Regions from separate parts of the Thalassotalea fusca genome, predicted to be linked through region 4. Evidence: predicted binding sites of a transcription regulator. Region 4 holds the regulator's gene; each other region holds the start of a gene.

Region 1 (4,211 bases), on a different contig from region 4:
GCTCAAACAAAGCGTTACTGAATCAAGCTTTTATGCTTGGACTAAGTTTTATCAACAAGGGCCTGATGCAGCGAATAATATTGTGAGCTACTACACCAAAGGCTCACTAATTGCGTTGTGGCTCGATTTAACTATTCGTCAGCGCTCTAATCAGCAATACAGCTTAGACACGCTAATGCGTGAATTGTGGATCCATTTTGGTCGCCCTAACATAGGTACAAGCACAGAAGATTTTATCAATATCACGAATGTTCTGTGTAATGCTGACTTAACAAAAGAAATTACATCGCTGCTTACGCTTCCTGAACGTGTTGATTTAGCGTCTTTGCTAGAAGACTTTGGTATTGAATTCAAACAACAAAAATTCAAATTACTCAACGCGCCAGAAACAAATGACGTTAGCGAATACCGACCTTACTTGGGATTGCAGTTTAAAGACCAACCTAACGGTTTGAAAATAACGCAAGTCTTTGAGGATTCACCTGCGGCTCAGGCTGGCATCGCTGTGAATGACATACTGGTCGCTATAGACAATCTCAAGATCACCGAGAAGTCGATTCAATCTCTGGCTGAGCACTTGCCTGCCAACAAAAAGGTTTCGTGCCACTTCTTTAGAGACGATCAACTTATTCAGAGTGAAGTTTACTTTACAGATTCACCTACAGCAGGTGTCGCTCTGGTGTGTAAAGATATTGCATTAGCTGAGAATTGGCAGCAGATTATAGGCTAGAAAAATAACGGCATTGCAGTGAATTCGTTATCAATATGCTCTCTTGTACTGGTTTCAATTTGCACTGTAAAGCAAAAGCGTAGTGATTTGCTGACGCTTTTGTCAGAACCTTTTTATAATGAAAATTAGAGCGATGACTTACTTTATGTAAGAATTTGAGCTAATTATTTTTGAGAAGCACATTATTATGATCAATATTGAAAAAATACATCACGTTGCCTACCGTTGTCTTGACGCAAAAGAAACGGTTGAATGGTATAAAGACAAGTTAAATATGGATCTTGTTTTGGCAATCGCTGAAAACGAAGTGCCTTCAACGAAAGCACCAGACCCTTACATGCATATCTTTTTAGACGCTGGCATGGGTAATGTGCTTGCGTTCTTTGAGTTGCCTAACTCACCAACTATGGGCCGTGACGAAAACACGCCAGCGTGGGTACAACACATGGCACTACAGGTGAAAGATTTAGACGCACTTATTGAAGCGAAAGAATCTTTAGTGAGTAAAGGTGTTGACGTACTTGGCCCTGTGAATCACGGTGTATTTAAGTCTATCTATTTCTTCGATCCAAATGGTCACCGCTTAGAACTTGCTGCCAACACTGGTACGCCTGAGCAATACAAGCAATTGAATGAAGTGGCTCACGACATGATCAATGAATGGGCGGTAACTAAACGCGCGCCTAAGCATGCGGCTTGGTTACACGAACAAGACTAGTTCATTCGTGAACTTATAATTCGCCCGTGATTAATGATGCGTGGCGAAATTAAAAGGTAGCCAATTTTGAGCTACCTTTTTTGTGTAATTTACCTAGTACGTTTGTCATGTCTTAAAGCCATTCGATTTGTTCGTGCCTCACACTCAGCCCCTTCGTCAGGCTCAGGACATTCGGACAAAGCTACACGTTCATGCTGAGCGCGAAGCAGTCGAAGTGTGAGCGCTAAAAAATTCACCATTTATTGCGCTCGATCAATAAAGCCAAACTGCAATTCCGTTACGCTAACGCGCAAATAGTTAGCGAGGCAGCACATGGCAACAACGCCCTTTTTCGATCCTACATTACTGAGCAAATATAATACCAGCGGACCACGATATACGTCTTATCCAACCGCGCTGGAGTTTAATAGCGCCTTTACTCAGGACGAGTTCGTTCGTGCCGTCAAACAATCAAACAATAAAGCATTATCGCTATATATTCACATTCCATTTTGTCACAGCCTTTGCTATTACTGTGGTTGCAATAAAGTCGTTACGCGTCATCGCGACAAAACCGATATTTATCTGGATTATTTAATCAAAGAAATCACTGCCCGCGCACCATTGTTTAGTGACCATCAGGTAACTCAGATTCATTTGGGCGGTGGCACGCCAAGCTTTTTAACCAATGAACAACTTACGAGACTAATTAACAGCATTACTGAGTCATTTAACCTTGCACCTGAATTAGAGCAAAGCATTGAAATTGATCCAAGAGAAATTGAGTTATCGCTAGCGGATCATCTATGGTCACTTGGGTTTAATCGACTAAGTATTGGCGTGCAAGATATTGATGAAAAAGTACAGCAAGCCATTAATCGTGTGCAATCAACAGAATTTATTGCTGACTTTATTGCGCACGCTAAGCAAGTTGGCTTTCGCTCAGTCAACATAGATTTAATCTACGGTTTGCCACATCAAACTACTGACACCTTTGCCCGCACGCTTGCTAAAGCCAAAGAAATGGATGTCGATAGAATATCGTTGTTCAGTTATGCCCATTTGCCCAATCGCTTTGCCGCCCAACGTAAACTTAGAGATGAATGGCTGCCGAGCGCCCCTGAAAAATTTGCATTAATGAAGCAAGCCATTGAAAAGATGTGTGAATATGGTTACGAACTCATTGGGATGGATCATTTTGCCAAGCCGAGTGATGAGTTAGCCAAAGCGCAAGCCGATGGCACATTACATCGTAACTTTCAGGGCTACACCACTCAAGGTAATGCCGACTTACTCGGTTTGGGCGTTTCTTCTATCAGTGCCATTGGTAACAGTTACAGCCAAAACCAGAAAGACTTAAAAGCGTATTATCAGGCTATCGACTCCGATACACATGCGATAGACAAAGGGTTAACGCTCTCACAAGATGATGTGATTCGTGGTGCAGTTATTCGTTCGTTGATGTGCAACTACTATATCAGCAAGCATCAAATCAATAACCAATTCAACATCGATTTTGACCGCTATTTTGTTGACGATTTGCCAATGCTCGACACCTTTATTGCTGACGGCTTAGTTGAAAGTGATGAAGATGATATTTATGTGTCGCCCAAAGCTCGATTACTTATACGCAATATCTGTATGAGCTTTGACATTTACATGAAACAACATATCAACCAACAACGTTTTTCACGTGTAATTTAGCCATTTCCTAGCCCGCAGCAAGTTAGCATAATTATGAGTGTTTGAGTCACACGCGTAGTTGTGCCACTTGCTGTATTTTTTGCCCACGCAGAACTTAGCTATAAAGACTACTCCAAAGCCCCTAAGTTAAACATCTGCCCAGCACTTTCAAAGGCCAGAATATTACCCTGCTCAGTCGCCCTCTCTTCCGCCAGCTCCACCCATTGATAGTACACATTGCGGTGCACTTTAGCCGTGATGTTTCTACGCACAATGACATATAAACTGCCATCAGCTGAAATAGTTAATGGATGTGCTGCGTCCAGCGCGAATATGTCGTCAAGGTTAGTTTTTACCTGCATCGTTGAACACTTGTCATCAAGCCATTGCCATTCAGTAAGGATAAGCGGCGCGTCTTCAACCGTTATACCAATTTTTTCCACAGGCGTAACAAGATAGTAATTGTCGTCTTCTTTCTTTAATACCGATGCTAATAACTTGACTAATCGATGGCGCTTAAACGGTGTGCCCATGTAGTACCATTGACCATCCGCTTTAATAGTTAAGTCCATATCACCACAAAAAGGTGGATTCCATTTTTCTACAGGTGGCATTGCCTGCTGTTGAATATCGGCAAAATCATTCAGTTGTTTAGTCAGTTTTTCTAAGGTCATTGCGCATCCATATTGGCACTGTATTATACTAATTTTACCTGATATCGAAAAAAGTCAAAATTATCCTTGTCAAATAGCGGTTGATTACTATAGAATTCGCGCACTTCATTAAACGCTCTTGTTTAATGTTTCTGTGGTGGCATTAGCTCAGTTGGTAGAGCCCTGGATTGTGATTCCAGTTGTCGTGGGTTCAAGTCCCATATGCCACCCCACTCTTCCCAAGATTCACAATTTTTTATTTACTTAACCATTTCATTAGAATTTCACGAAACGAAATCACTGGTGATTCCGCAGTACCATTTTGGCGTGGGTTCAAGTCCCGTATGCCACCCCACTCTTCCCAAGATTCACAATTTTTTATTCACTTAACCATTTCATTAGAATTTCACGAAACGAAATCACTGGTGATTCCGCAGTACCATTTTGG
Region 2 (4,211 bases), on a different contig from region 4:
AATCAATCGAGTAGTTTGAGCTACCAAGTTGCGCAATCTGACACTAAAAACCCTGATAGCGTTGTTGAAGATTTTGAAGTGGCACATGAGCAAGATGATCATGCCTACTCTGTTAATTACTCACATAGTACCAGAGACTATAACTTACGTGCTGGCTACACCAATGTTGGAAAAGATTTTCGCGCAGATTTAGGTTTTCAGTCTCGTGTTAATTATGAGAAGGTGGTATTCGGCGGGCGACATACATGGTATGGCGAAAGTGATGATACTTTCACGCGCTGGGGTGTTTTTGGCGATTGGGATCAAACGCATGATCAAGATGGCAATAAGCTAGAGCAAGAAATTGAAATCCACGGTAATTTGCAAGGACAAAAGCAATTCTTCACTAATTTTGGTATCGTCCATCGTGAACGTTTATTTGATGATCAATATTTTGATGAAACGCAATTTATGATGTTTGCCAAATTCGTTCCAGTTTCTGGTGTCGAAGTAGGTAGTTTTATTAATTTTGGTAAACAGATCGATTTCGCTAATACGCAACTCGGTGACAAAATCTATTGGGAAGGCTTTGTTGATTGGGACGTGAATGAGCATGTTAGCATGGAACTCAACTATAACTTTAATACATTGGATGTAGATGACGGAACGTTGTTTACGGCAAATCAAGTAGACTTTCGTTTAGGTTATCAGTTTGATATGCGCAGTATTTTAAAGTTAGTGGTGCAATATACTGATATTGATCGTAATGCTGATTTGTACAGCTATGATGATATTGCCGATCGCCCTGACGAAACGAGTCGCTATTTTTCAACACAGTTAATTTATTCCTACAAAATTAACCCGCAAACCCTGTTTTTTATTGGATACTCAGACGGTGGTTTTCAGGACGATAACCTAGATTCATTAGAGCGTAATCAACGTACTATTTTCACTAAATTCAGCTATGCATGGCAGCTATAATACCAATCTGTGATTTGAGCGTACTTTGATTACAGTTCCTCGATTATACTTAGTACTACTAAACGATAAATCGAGAGCTGCTTTCAAAGTACGCTCAGCTTGAATAAATTTTATACCTCATCGTTCTACACGCGCTAAAGTGAATATCTTCACTTTAATCATTTTACTGTATCGAAACTAAGCGCTATGATGTCTTCATTGTTGCAGATGACCTGCCACTCAAAAATTAAAATAAATTATGTTGTTAGAAAAAGAAGACTTAATCGCACTTAACCGTACAGGTGAGAATTTGAAGAGCGTATTGCGTCATATTGTGAGAGAATTTCCACAGTCGGCACAATCAATTACTGGCATGTCAAAATGGCTAGACTTTAACCGCTCTAATTGTCAACGTATCCTAAACGGTATCAATCGCAGTAAGGATGGTAAGCAAGTACTATGTTATTTGCCGGGGATTGCTGGCCTACAAGATTTCTTAGTACAAGTAGAAAAGCAAGGACTGCACAAGCCACAAATTTTAGAGGCAAAAAAGGCGGTCGCCGTTTTTGATTCTCAGATTCGTAAATATGCCCGTAGTCATGCCGAACTGAAACGGTTACTCGGTAGTAATGTTACCAGCTCACATCTCGACAAAAACATGTTGTCAGCGGATGAAAAGCGTGAACAGCACTATTTGGCGTCCAAACAACTTATCGGCTCATCGATTGATACCTTGTTTAGTTGCTACATTTTGAAAGAAAGCAGCCACGACCCGCAATATTTGCAAGAAGTTGCGATGATTTCTAAGCAAAATATTATGCGCTCAAAAGCATCACCTCCTTTTGTACAGTTTTATACGCATCCGCATCCTGAAAATTTTTCAGTGCCGGAAAAAATAACCGAAGACTCGTTAATCGACACCAGCCGCTTTCAGATAGGTGTTGTGGATGAATATTCAACGAAGGGGTTACTTGAAGCTTATTCGAGTTACTCAGCAAGTAATTCAGGGATTGTTTTTAATGATATTGAAAACAAACTGAACTTTGACGCAACCTTTTTGTTCAGTAACCCTGACGAATTGGCTAACCCATTGGTACATGAAAGTCGCTGTAGCTCGACCAGTATTTCCATTAAGAACCCAACGAAAAAGCTCATCATGTTTGTGTTTCTGGAAAAGAAAATTGATATGAGAAGCAGCGTAAATGTTGGTTGTTATTCGGGTAATCAAAAAGTGGAAGAAGGGAGTTTGCGTGCCGATGACATGTGGACAGAGCGCTTGCCTGAGTTTCCTGAACTAAAAATTGTTAACGCTGGCTCGCCGTTAGCAGAAGTTATTGCAGATGTTGAAGTAGGTAAAATGACAGACTATTTATTCAGATTTTCAAATCTAAATAAAGACGATTTTATTTGCTACGCACTAGAGGTAAACCACCCAATTTGGTCATCGACTTATCGCATTTACTTTGAACATTCAGTGTAATAAGTTTTTGCATTGCTGAGCATTTATCATGACGAATTCATGATTTGCGTCAATATGTGTGGACCAGATTAGCGGTAAAATATGGATTAAATGGCAAATTGGAAAAGACAAAGGTTGATGAAATGAACAAATTGTTAGTAGTGGCAGATAAGGTCGGTGAATCTTCGGTCGCATTGAAGCAGGCGTTGATATTGGCAGATACGTACCAGGCACAGATACATGTTGTCCAGTTTGTTTATGAAGATCTTAGGGACGTATCTAACGATCACGACGAAATTCGCAATACCATCATTGACCGATTATCAACACAGCTTGAACAGGAGTTGGCGCATACAATTTCTGGACAAGTTGAGTACACCTATGAAGTGGTTTGGCTGAAAAAAATACATCAATGGATTATCGATTACACACAAGAGCACAAACCTTCGATGGTACTTAAAACTGGGCATCGCACTGAAAGTACTTTTTATACACCAACAGACTGGTTGTTGATACGTGAATGTACCGCACCTGTGTTGATCGTCGCTGAAACCAAGTGGCGTAAATCGCCTAATGTGTTTGCTGCGATTGATTTGGGCACTAAGCTTGAAGATAAACAAGCCTTGAATAAGAAAATTTTGACACATGCCAAGCAGTTGGCACAAAGTTACTCTGTTGATTTACACGTATGTTACGCGCCGCCAGTTTCTCCACTGCTTCGAGACTTAGGGTTACAATATGCTGATGAGGTGGAAGAAAATGCAATTCGCGACACCAAGGCAGCGATTGAATCCTTGAGTCAAGAGTTCGACATACCTAAGAAAAATTTTTCCATTCATGCGGGAGATCCAGCTAAGGTGATCCCTAGTATGGCAGCAGAAGCCAACGCTGGTTTAGTTGTCATTGGCACGGTTGGCCGCACAGGTTTAAGCGGCAAGTTTATCGGTAACACCGCTGAAAAAATCATGATGTTACTTAAAACTGATGTCTTAGCATTAAAGCCATAACCGTTTATTATTATTAGTTAGCCACGCATGTGTGATTTTGCTGAGTTGAAATAGATAAAGAGCCTCAATTGAGGCTCTTTTTAAATAGTACGCCGTTAATTATTGGCAGCTACCTGTTTTTCTCCAAACGTTGCTGAATACTTCAGGGTCTGCTCCCGTAGACCACCAAATTGCATCATATTTATTCCCATTGTGTGACACTTTATCACCTAATGAATAAGACTTAGATGCAGACCATGCATCTAGTCCGCCGCATCCAGTATTGTCACCAGTTGTCACTGTGACATATTGATAGGAAGTATGGCTAAGCCCTTCTACATCATAAACCGTGAGACTCACTGTGTAGGTGCCAGCACTATTGTATGTATGACTAGGTGATTGTTGTGATGAGGTAGTGCCATCACCAAAATTCCATGCTGAGCTTGTCACCGCTTTATCATCAGTCGATGTATTCGAAAACGCGACGCTAAGATTGTTAGCCGTGAAGCTAAAGCTTGCTACCGGGGCATCGTTTTCTCCGGAACCATCACATTGATCAAGTCGTTCCCAGACATTGCTATAAATATCCGGCTGAGCGCCCGTTGACCACCAGATAGATTCATATTCATAGCCGTTATATGTCACCTTGTCACCAATTGCGTAACTTGCGCTACTTGACCATGGCGAAGCACAATTACCATTGTTAGTGTCGCTAACATCAATCTGCTTGGTAATAGAATCCGTTAAGCCTTCCTGGTCACTAACTGTGAGTTTTACTTGATAGCTGCCTGCGGTTGAATAAGTATGAGTTGGGTTATTAGCTGATG
Region 3 (4,211 bases), on a different contig from region 4:
ATGTGAGTATCCCTGCTACCACGAGTGTAGAAATTTTTGTTTTAGAATGTAACACGTTGACAACCTTTAAATACAAAGAAAGCTTGGACTCTAACGAGTCCAAGCTTTAACGAGTGTTTTACACGTATAATCTACTGGAATATTACCAGTTTTCAACATTTTCCGCATCGAATGATAATGCACTTTGAATGATATCACGCGCTTTAAGCAAGTCAGCTTGATATGCATCAACTTCTGCTTCAACTAACACTGGTTTGTTACCAAACAATGTTTGAATCTCTTCGAATTGAGCATCAGAAATTTTAGAGTAAGGGTTAAACTGTAAACCTAATGCGAAACCTTTCATTTCAGACCAATGTTTGGCTAAGTCAGTATATTCGAAATCTTCTGTGCCTAATTTTTCTAGATCTGCGTGCGTATCGTTGATGTAGTGAACAACAGTGGCTGCGATAGCTCGCTCCCAACCATCAACGGCAATATCACGTTGTGCAATTAGCGCGTTCATTTGATCTTCAGTTAACGCATTACCCGCATTGTCATTAATGATTTGACGACCCGCTAGGAATGCTTCCATAATTGTCTTTGTGTAATCAGTAGGGTTTGTGTTGCCAGCAGTACCGCGGTCACGCTTAGCAGCATTCGCTGCATTACCAAGAATCACTTCAGATTTAAGATCAAACTCACCGTCACCATCGCTGTCATGCTTACTATTCCATGCTAAACGACCGTTACTTTCATCGTCACTGACCTTACCCGAGATTTCATTGTCGTTGTAAGCTAAATAATCGCGTGCAGCACCAAAATAGCCAAAACCTTCATCGAACTGGTGCTCTAACTTAGAGTATGGGTTAGTGCCATCCTGACCAGTATTGTCAGTAGTCAAACCTTTACCTTCAGTCTCTTCACCAAGGTAGTCACCTGTTGCTTGAGAATAAGTAATAGCCATAAGCAAGAATTTTTGAATGAGTTGCTTAAGATCAGTTCCGTCTGAATTGATGTACACTTTAGTAATGTCTTCACCTGTTGCCGCAGTGCGGACAACACCATTCAAATGCTGTTCAGCATTATCAGCCAATTGCCCAAAAAACACATCGATCAATCCTTCTGGCGTCACTGATCCTTTTGCGCCCCAACCAGCAAATTCAGTCAACCAATCTTTCTCTTGGCCACCTGCGTCATTACCAGCGATCTTACCGACCAAGTTTTTGTGGCTACCTGAGATTTCAGCAATAAAGCCCTGCTTTGCATCAATAAAGGTAATAGGGAAGTTATCGTATTGCTCTTCAGTAGTGCGAAAATACTTGTTTAAACGATCGATAACGGCTTGGCGTGTAGTTAATTCACCGCTGTCTAAATCTGCTTGCAGCTGGTTACCAATGTAGTGATTTAGTTCTGCGATAAGTGCATGACGTGCTGTTTGACCGCCGTACGAAACCGATGAAGCGTCATCAGTAAACTTACTAGCAAACTTATAGGTATCAAGTAAGTCATTCACATCGATTGTTAGTGTCTTCTTGAAAGACGCAGATGCGCTATCTGTAACCGTTACTTCAAGCTCAACAGATTCAACTGATTCAAAATCTAATGATACACCTTCTGCTAAAGAAAGTTCTACGCCACTAACAGCAAAACGATCATCGCTTACAGTATAAGTATGCGTATCGCCAGCATTGCTATCAGTTGCTGATAATGTACCAATTACCGCAGCAACCGCATTTTCATCAACAGTAGTGTTAGATAGTGCGATATCTGTAGGTGCTGAGTTTGCAGGAGGTTGTGGCGTTGGAGTGTCATCACTTGAAGAACCACCACATGCAGTTAAAGATAAAACTGCAGCAACAATAGAAGCATTGATTAGACTTTGTTTAAATTTCATTTCGTCACCGATGTGTAAAAATTTGTTAGTATTTTTAAATTGGCGCTATTCTATACATAAATTTAATGTAATGCAAATGAGAATGAATATCATCCAGATTTTGTTTGCGTTTGTTATACACTTTTTGACTAAGATCAAAGCAGCCTTAATTATCAGCTGAAATATTTGAATGGGTTAGGTAGTTGCGTGAAATGTTCCGGACAAGTCAACGGCCTCGGGATTGGCTTAATTTATTGTCCTTCGATACGTCGTCCCTCCTACTCAGGGCGAATGATAACAACGATTTTCATTCACGCACAAAAAAGGCCGCTTGCGCGACCTTTTTCTGGTTTAGATGGCTCTAAATATCGAGATTAGTCGATGACTTCTTTTGGGTATAGCAAACAACACTAGTACCTCTCATTTACCATAAGGGCACCCTATCAACCTCTTCTCGTAGAGACAAAAAAGGCCGCTTGCGCGACCTTTTTCTGGTTTAGATGTAATCTAAATATCGAGATTAGTCGATGATCTTAGAAACAACACCTGCACCTACTGTACGACCACCTTCACGGATTGCGAAGCGTAAACCTTCGTCCATCGCAATTGGGTTGATTAGCTCAACAACAAACTTCAAGTTGTCGCCTGGCATTACCATTTCTACACCTTCTGGAAGCTCTACAGCACCAGTGATGTCAGTTGTACGGAAGTAAAACTGTGGACGGTAGCCTTTGAAGAATGGCGTGTGACGACCACCTTCATCTTTAGTCAATACGTAAACTTCTGACTCAAACTTAGTGTGTGGGTTGATTGAACCTGGCTTAGCAAGTACTTGACCACGTTGTACTTCATCACGCTTAGTACCACGAAGAAGAACACCACAGTTCTCACCCGCACGACCTTCGTCAAGAAGCTTACGGAACATCTCTACACCTGTACAAGTTGTAGTAGTTGTGTCTTTGATACCTACGATTTCTACGTCGTCACCTACGCGAACGATACCACGCTCAACACGACCTGTTACAACCGTACCACGACCTTGGATTGAGAATACATCTTCGATTGGTAAGATGAAGTCACCATCGATTGCACGCTCTGGCTCTGGAATGTAAGTATCTAAGTGCTCAGCTAGCTCTAATACTTTCTCTTCCCATTGTGCTTCGCCGTTCAATGCACCTAGTGCTGAACCTTGAACTACTGGTAAGTCATCACCTGGGAAATCGTATTCTGAAAGAAGTTCACGAACTTCCATCTCTACCAATTCTAATAACTCTTCGTCGTCTACCATGTCACATTTGTTCATGAATACGATGATGAATGGTACACCAACCTGACGAGAAAGAAGGATGTGCTCACGAGTTTGCGGCATAGGACCGTCAGTCGCAGCTACTACTAAGATAGCGCCGTCCATTTGAGCAGCACCAGTGATCATGTTTTTAACATAATCGGCGTGACCTGGACAGTCTACGTGTGCGTAGTGACGAGTTGCTGTGTCATACTCGATGTGAGAAGTATTGATTGTAATACCACGCTCACGCTCTTCTGGTGCGTTATCGATTTGTGCGAAATCGCGAACTTCACCACCGTGAGTTTTTGTTAACACTGCAGAGATAGCAGCTGTTAAAGTTGTTTTACCGTGGTCAACGTGTCCGATAGTACCAACGTTAACGTGCGGTTTCGAACGTTCAAATTTTTCTTTAGCCATTTTACATGTACCTTAAAGTTTAATTTAAAAGCCCAGCCTAAGACTGAGCCAGGCTTTCATTAAGCCTTACGAGATTCTAATATTGCGCCGGCAACTGCCTTTGGAGTTTCGCTATATTGCTTGAACTCCATCGAATAAGAAGCACGACCTTGGGTTGCACTACGTAAATCCGTAGCATAACCGAACATTTCAGCCAGTGGAACAGTTGCGTTCACTAACTTCATTCCTGCTGGACCTTCATCCATACCATCGATCATACCGCGACGGCGATTTAAGTCTCCCACTACATCACCCATATTTTCTTCAGGGGTTGTAACTTCAACTTTCATCATCGGCTCGAGTAGCACTGGTGATGCTTCCATTGCGCCTTTTTTAAAGCCCATTGAAGCAGCCACTTTAAATGCCATCTCATTTGAGTCTACGTCATGATAAGAGCCATCATATAACGTTACTTTAACGTCAAGCATTGGATAACCGGCTAATACACCACCATCCATTTGCTCTCTACAGCCTTTTTCAACGGCAGGAATATATTCTTTGGGTACGACGCCACCCACAATTTCGTTCACAAACTCAAAACCCTCACCCTCTGGTAACGGTTCCATCTTCAACCAAACATGACCAAATTGGCCTCGGCCACCCGATTGACGA
Region 4 (4,211 bases):
TCAGTGGTGACAATGTAGCGATTGGTAAACCAACTTGGTTGTTGACCGAAAATGATATGCAGTCGTTTCAGGATGCTAACTGTATTTTGGTAATTAACAATAGGGTTTGCGCTGCGTTGTATTTAACAGACGAAGTACGCGAAGACGCACCTGCATTAATCGGTGCGCTATCTCGTGAAAATATTCGCACACTTATGGTATCAGGTGATCATTTTAAGGGTTGTGAAAAAGTGCAATCAGTCTTGAATATGGACGCAATTTATAGTGACAAAACAGCGCAAGACAAAATGACGCTTATCAAGAAAGAGCAAGATAATTATACCGTAGCGATGATAGGCGATGGTGTTAACGACACACCTGTATTTGGTGCCGCCCATGTTTCGATTGCTATGGGCAGTGGTACTGACGTCGCTAAAAGTGGTGCTGATGTTATTTTGCTCAACAATAAATTGAGTGCTATTAATACCTTACGAAACGTAGCAACACGTACAAAAAAAATAATTGTACAAAACTACTTATGGGCATTTGGCTATAATGCCATTGTATTGCCACTTGCTGTTAGCGGTTATATTACACCGTACATGGCAGTAATAGGCATGTCATTAAGTTCAATCTTAGTTGTTACCAACTCATTAAGGTTACTAAAGAAATGAGCATAATTTATATATTAATCCCAATCGCGGTATTGCTCACGGCTATCGGCATCTATTTGTTTTTTTGGGCAGTGAAATCTGACCAATTTGATGACCTTGAAAAGCAAGGTCTTAGTATTCTATTCGAAGACGACGAAAGCAATAAAAAGCCTATTAACAGTGTTGAAAATAACAAGGAAGAAGTCGATAAAAAATGAGCATTGATTGGCTGTCGGCATTTATTATTGGTTTAGTAGGTTCAGGTCACTGCATTGGCATGTGTGGTGGCATTTCAACTATGTTAACCAGCTCAGTTAAAAAAACACCCGATAGCGCACAGTCGTTCACACTAAGCTTCGGCTATCACTTGGGCAGAATCTCGTCTTATAGTTTTATTGGCGCGATTGCTGGATTAACCGGTTCACTGTCGGTTAAACAGCTCGGCTTGCCAATAATCACGCTACAAGTTATTGCTGGTATATTCTTAGTATTGCTAGGGTTTTACATTGGCCAGTGGTACATGGGCCTAACTAAAGTTGAAGCTTTAGGTAAACGTTGGTGGCGTTACTTGTCGCCTATGAGTCAAAAGCTAATCCCCGTTGATTCGTTTAAGAAATCACTTGGCCTAGGCGCTTTATGGGGCTGGTTACCCTGCGGCTTGGTCTATTCTACCTTAACCTGGTCAATTGCCAGTGGCAGTGCATTTAATGGTGCATTGATCATGTGCTTTTTCGGCTTAGGAACAATACCTGCACTTTTAACTGTTTCATTTGGCATCATTAATTTGAAGTCCTTGTTATCTAGCAAAATTTTTCGACAATGTATGGCGACAATACTCATCATTTATGGAATAATGACGCTAAATACTGCCTTGGGTATATTTCATTAAAAAACCCATGGTTTTAAAGCCAAATAAGGGATCTTATGCAAAAGCATCCATGTTCTGGTCAATCACATATTAATTGCCAAAGTTGTAGTATTAGTGAACTTTGTATCCCCTACTCGCTTAATGAAGACGAGTTAAACCGCCTTGACCAAATAATTGATCGGAAAAAACCGATTCATAAAGGTGAACAAATATTTCAAGATGGTGAACAAATGCGGTCATTGTACGCTATTCGTTCCGGCACCTTTAAAACTTATACTGTCGATGAGCACGGTGAAGAGCAGATTACAGGATTTCATCTGGCTGGTGATTTACTAGGTTTCGATGCTATTGCAAACGCGAAACACCCGAGCTTTGCTAAAGCACTTGAAACATCTATGGTGTGTGAAATTCCATTTGATACATTAGACTCATTATCAAATGCCATGCCGCAACTTAAGAAACAGATAATGCGCTTAATGAGCAATGAAATCCGCTCTGATCAGGAAATGCTCACTTTGCTCAATAGAAAGAATGCAGAGCAACGCCTAGCAACATTTCTAGCTACGCTTAGCCGTCGTTATCATGAGCGAGGGTTTTCAGCCTCAGAGTTTCGCTTATCTATGACACGTTCAGATATAGGTAATTATATTGGTCTAACGGTTGAAACCATCAGCCGATTACTTAACCGCTTTCATAAAAATGGCTTGATCAATGTTGATGGCAAGCTCATTACGATTACCGATCACGAAAAACTTGCTGAGTGTGCCGCTATGTAAGCGGTACATTCTCACTCACTATAACCTTTCATTATTAAAACCTTGTTTCTTATTGGCTAATCGTTGATCTAGCGCAAATGATCTTGACATTAATTCTTGCATGATGACTATAATTATACCAAGTTGACTAAATGCTTAGTCAAATTGCCATAATACATATTTAGCTGTCATTAGGAGACGGTCATGGAGAAATATCAGAATATTCTTGTCGTTATTGATCCGACAACTGAAGATCAAAAGGCACTGAAAAGAGCAGTAGAACTCGCAAAATGTACTAATGCGAAAATTACGGCATATCTGTGTATCTATGATTTTTCCTATGAAATGACGACGATGTTATCGGCAGATGAACGTGATGCAATGATGAAGTCTGTTATTAATGATCGCCAACTTTGGTTATCGTCGTTAATAGAAGAGATTGCACATGACGGCCTCAATATAGAAAGCACGGTCGTTTGGCATAATCGCCCTTTTGAACCCATTCTTGAACAAGTCATTTATAATGGCTTCGATATTTTGATCAAAGGTACTCACCAACATGATAAGTTGAAATCGGTCATATTCACGCCTACCGATTGGCATTTATTGCGTAAATGTCCTTGCCCAGTACTACTGGTTAAAGATCACCAATGGCCAAAGAATGGCAATATCGTAGCTGCGGTTAATGTTGGTAGTGATGAAGAAGAACATCAGCAGTTAAATAATAAGATAGTTGAAGAAACACAAAACTTAGCAAAACTAATCGAAGCAAATGGTCATCTAGTCAATTCTTATCCCGGCACGCCTGTCAATATTGCCATAGAAATTCCAGAATTTAACGCGAATGAATACAACGATTCGATGAAAAACCACCATATTTCCGCGATGAAAGAACTTGCTGAGCAATTTGATTTTGATGTTGCCAATACGCATGTAGAAGAAGGCCTTCCTGAAGATGTCATAGAAAACGTCGCCAAGAAGCTTGACGCTGAACTGGTCATTCTCGGCACTGTTGGTCGAACTGGACTATCTGCAGCACTTATCGGCAATACAGCAGAACACGTCATCGATCGGCTTAACTGTGATTTGCTCGCATTAAAACCTGATAATTACATTTCACCAGCGGCGAAAAAATAACGAGTTATTTCCATCCAAGCTACTAAGCACTTTCAGTTTGCCTTAGTAGCTTTTTACTTTTAATACCATTTAGTACGAGAGTTACGTATAATACGCGCCGAAATAAATTCAGGTATTACTATGAGCGCTCAATCAACTCTTACATCCGAACAGTTACCATTAACGCCGACCGAAAAAGTCCAGTTGGCTAAATTAGAGAAAAGGCTCCGTCGTCACGTTGGCAAAGCGATAGCGCAGTACAACATGATAGAAGATGGTGACAAAATCATGGTATGTCTATCGGGTGGTAAAGACAGCTATGCATTACTGTCGATATTGATGATTTTAAAAGAATTAGCGCCCATAAATTTTGATTTAGTAGCCGTCAACCTGGACCAGAAGCAACCTGGATTTCCTGAACATGTGCTACCAGAATACTTAAACAAACTTGGCGTCGACTATAAAATTGTCGAAGAAGACACCTATGCTATTGTAAAAGAGAAAGTACCTGAGGGAAAAACAACCTGTAGTTTATGCTCTCGTCTTCGTCGTGCGATTTTATACAAAGCCGCAAATGAGCTAGGTGCAACCAAAATAGCGTTAGGCCACCATCGTGACGACATGATTGAAACTCTCATGTTAAACATGTTCTATGGCGGAAAAATGAAAGCCATGCCTGCGAAGCTCATGTCTGACAATGGTGAACACATTGTTATTCGTCCATTGGCATTCTGCAAAGAACCAGAATTAGTGCAATACGCAAAACTTAAACAATTTCCTATTATTCCTTGTAACTTGTGTGGTTCACAGCCGAATCTGCAACGACAAAACATAAAGCAA

The links. Region 4 encodes FNR, which switches genes on or off when oxygen is low (the NO sensors DNR and NnrR bind a similar motif). Its sites were predicted from a motif close to TTGATCTAGATCAA; they were not measured.
Positions count from the first base shown of each region.
Region 1: a site for FNR is predicted at 1,691-1,704, ahead of hemN (oxygen-independent coproporphyrinogen III oxidase). Genes of this name have one in related genera too.
Region 2: a site for FNR is predicted at 2,459-2,472, ahead of ACSLUK_RS00970 (universal stress protein). Genes of this name have one in related genera too.
Region 3: a site for FNR is predicted at 2,001-2,014, ahead of ACSLUK_RS08725 (DUF4856 domain-containing protein). Genes of this name have one in related genera too.

Region 1 covers NZ_JBQRUN010000003.1:157,871-162,081, forward strand. The annotation lists gene ACSLUK_RS05060 (M61 family metallopeptidase) at 1-730, shown strand, start outside; gene ACSLUK_RS05065 (VOC family protein) at 918-1,448, shown strand; gene hemN (oxygen-independent coproporphyrinogen III oxidase) at 1,761-3,131, shown strand; gene ACSLUK_RS05075 (DUF1285 domain-containing protein) at 3,239-3,784, opposite strand; tRNA gene ACSLUK_RS05080 (tRNA-His) at 3,921-3,996, shown strand.
Region 2 covers NZ_JBQRUN010000001.1:221,389-225,599, forward strand. The annotation lists gene ACSLUK_RS00960 (carbohydrate binding family 9 domain-containing protein) at 1-960, shown strand, start outside; gene ACSLUK_RS00965 (hypothetical protein) at 1,199-2,419, shown strand; gene ACSLUK_RS00970 (universal stress protein) at 2,542-3,405, shown strand; gene ACSLUK_RS00975 (S8 family serine peptidase) at 3,505-4,211, opposite strand, start outside.
Region 3 covers NZ_JBQRUN010000005.1:233,406-237,616, forward strand. The annotation lists gene ACSLUK_RS08720 (imelysin family protein) at 1-55, opposite strand, end outside; gene ACSLUK_RS08725 (DUF4856 domain-containing protein) at 143-1,876, opposite strand; gene tuf (elongation factor Tu) at 2,376-3,560, opposite strand; gene fusA (elongation factor G) at 3,620-4,211, opposite strand, start outside.
Region 4 covers NZ_JBQRUN010000018.1:51,917-56,127, reverse strand. The annotation lists gene ACSLUK_RS17075 (heavy metal translocating P-type ATPase) at 1-653, shown strand, start outside; gene ccoS (cbb3-type cytochrome oxidase assembly protein CcoS) at 650-850, shown strand; gene ACSLUK_RS17065 (sulfite exporter TauE/SafE family protein) at 847-1,521, shown strand; gene ACSLUK_RS17060 (fumarate/nitrate reduction transcriptional regulator Fnr) at 1,557-2,276, shown strand; gene uspE (universal stress protein UspE) at 2,460-3,392, shown strand; gene ttcA (tRNA 2-thiocytidine(32) synthetase TtcA) at 3,513-4,211, shown strand, end outside.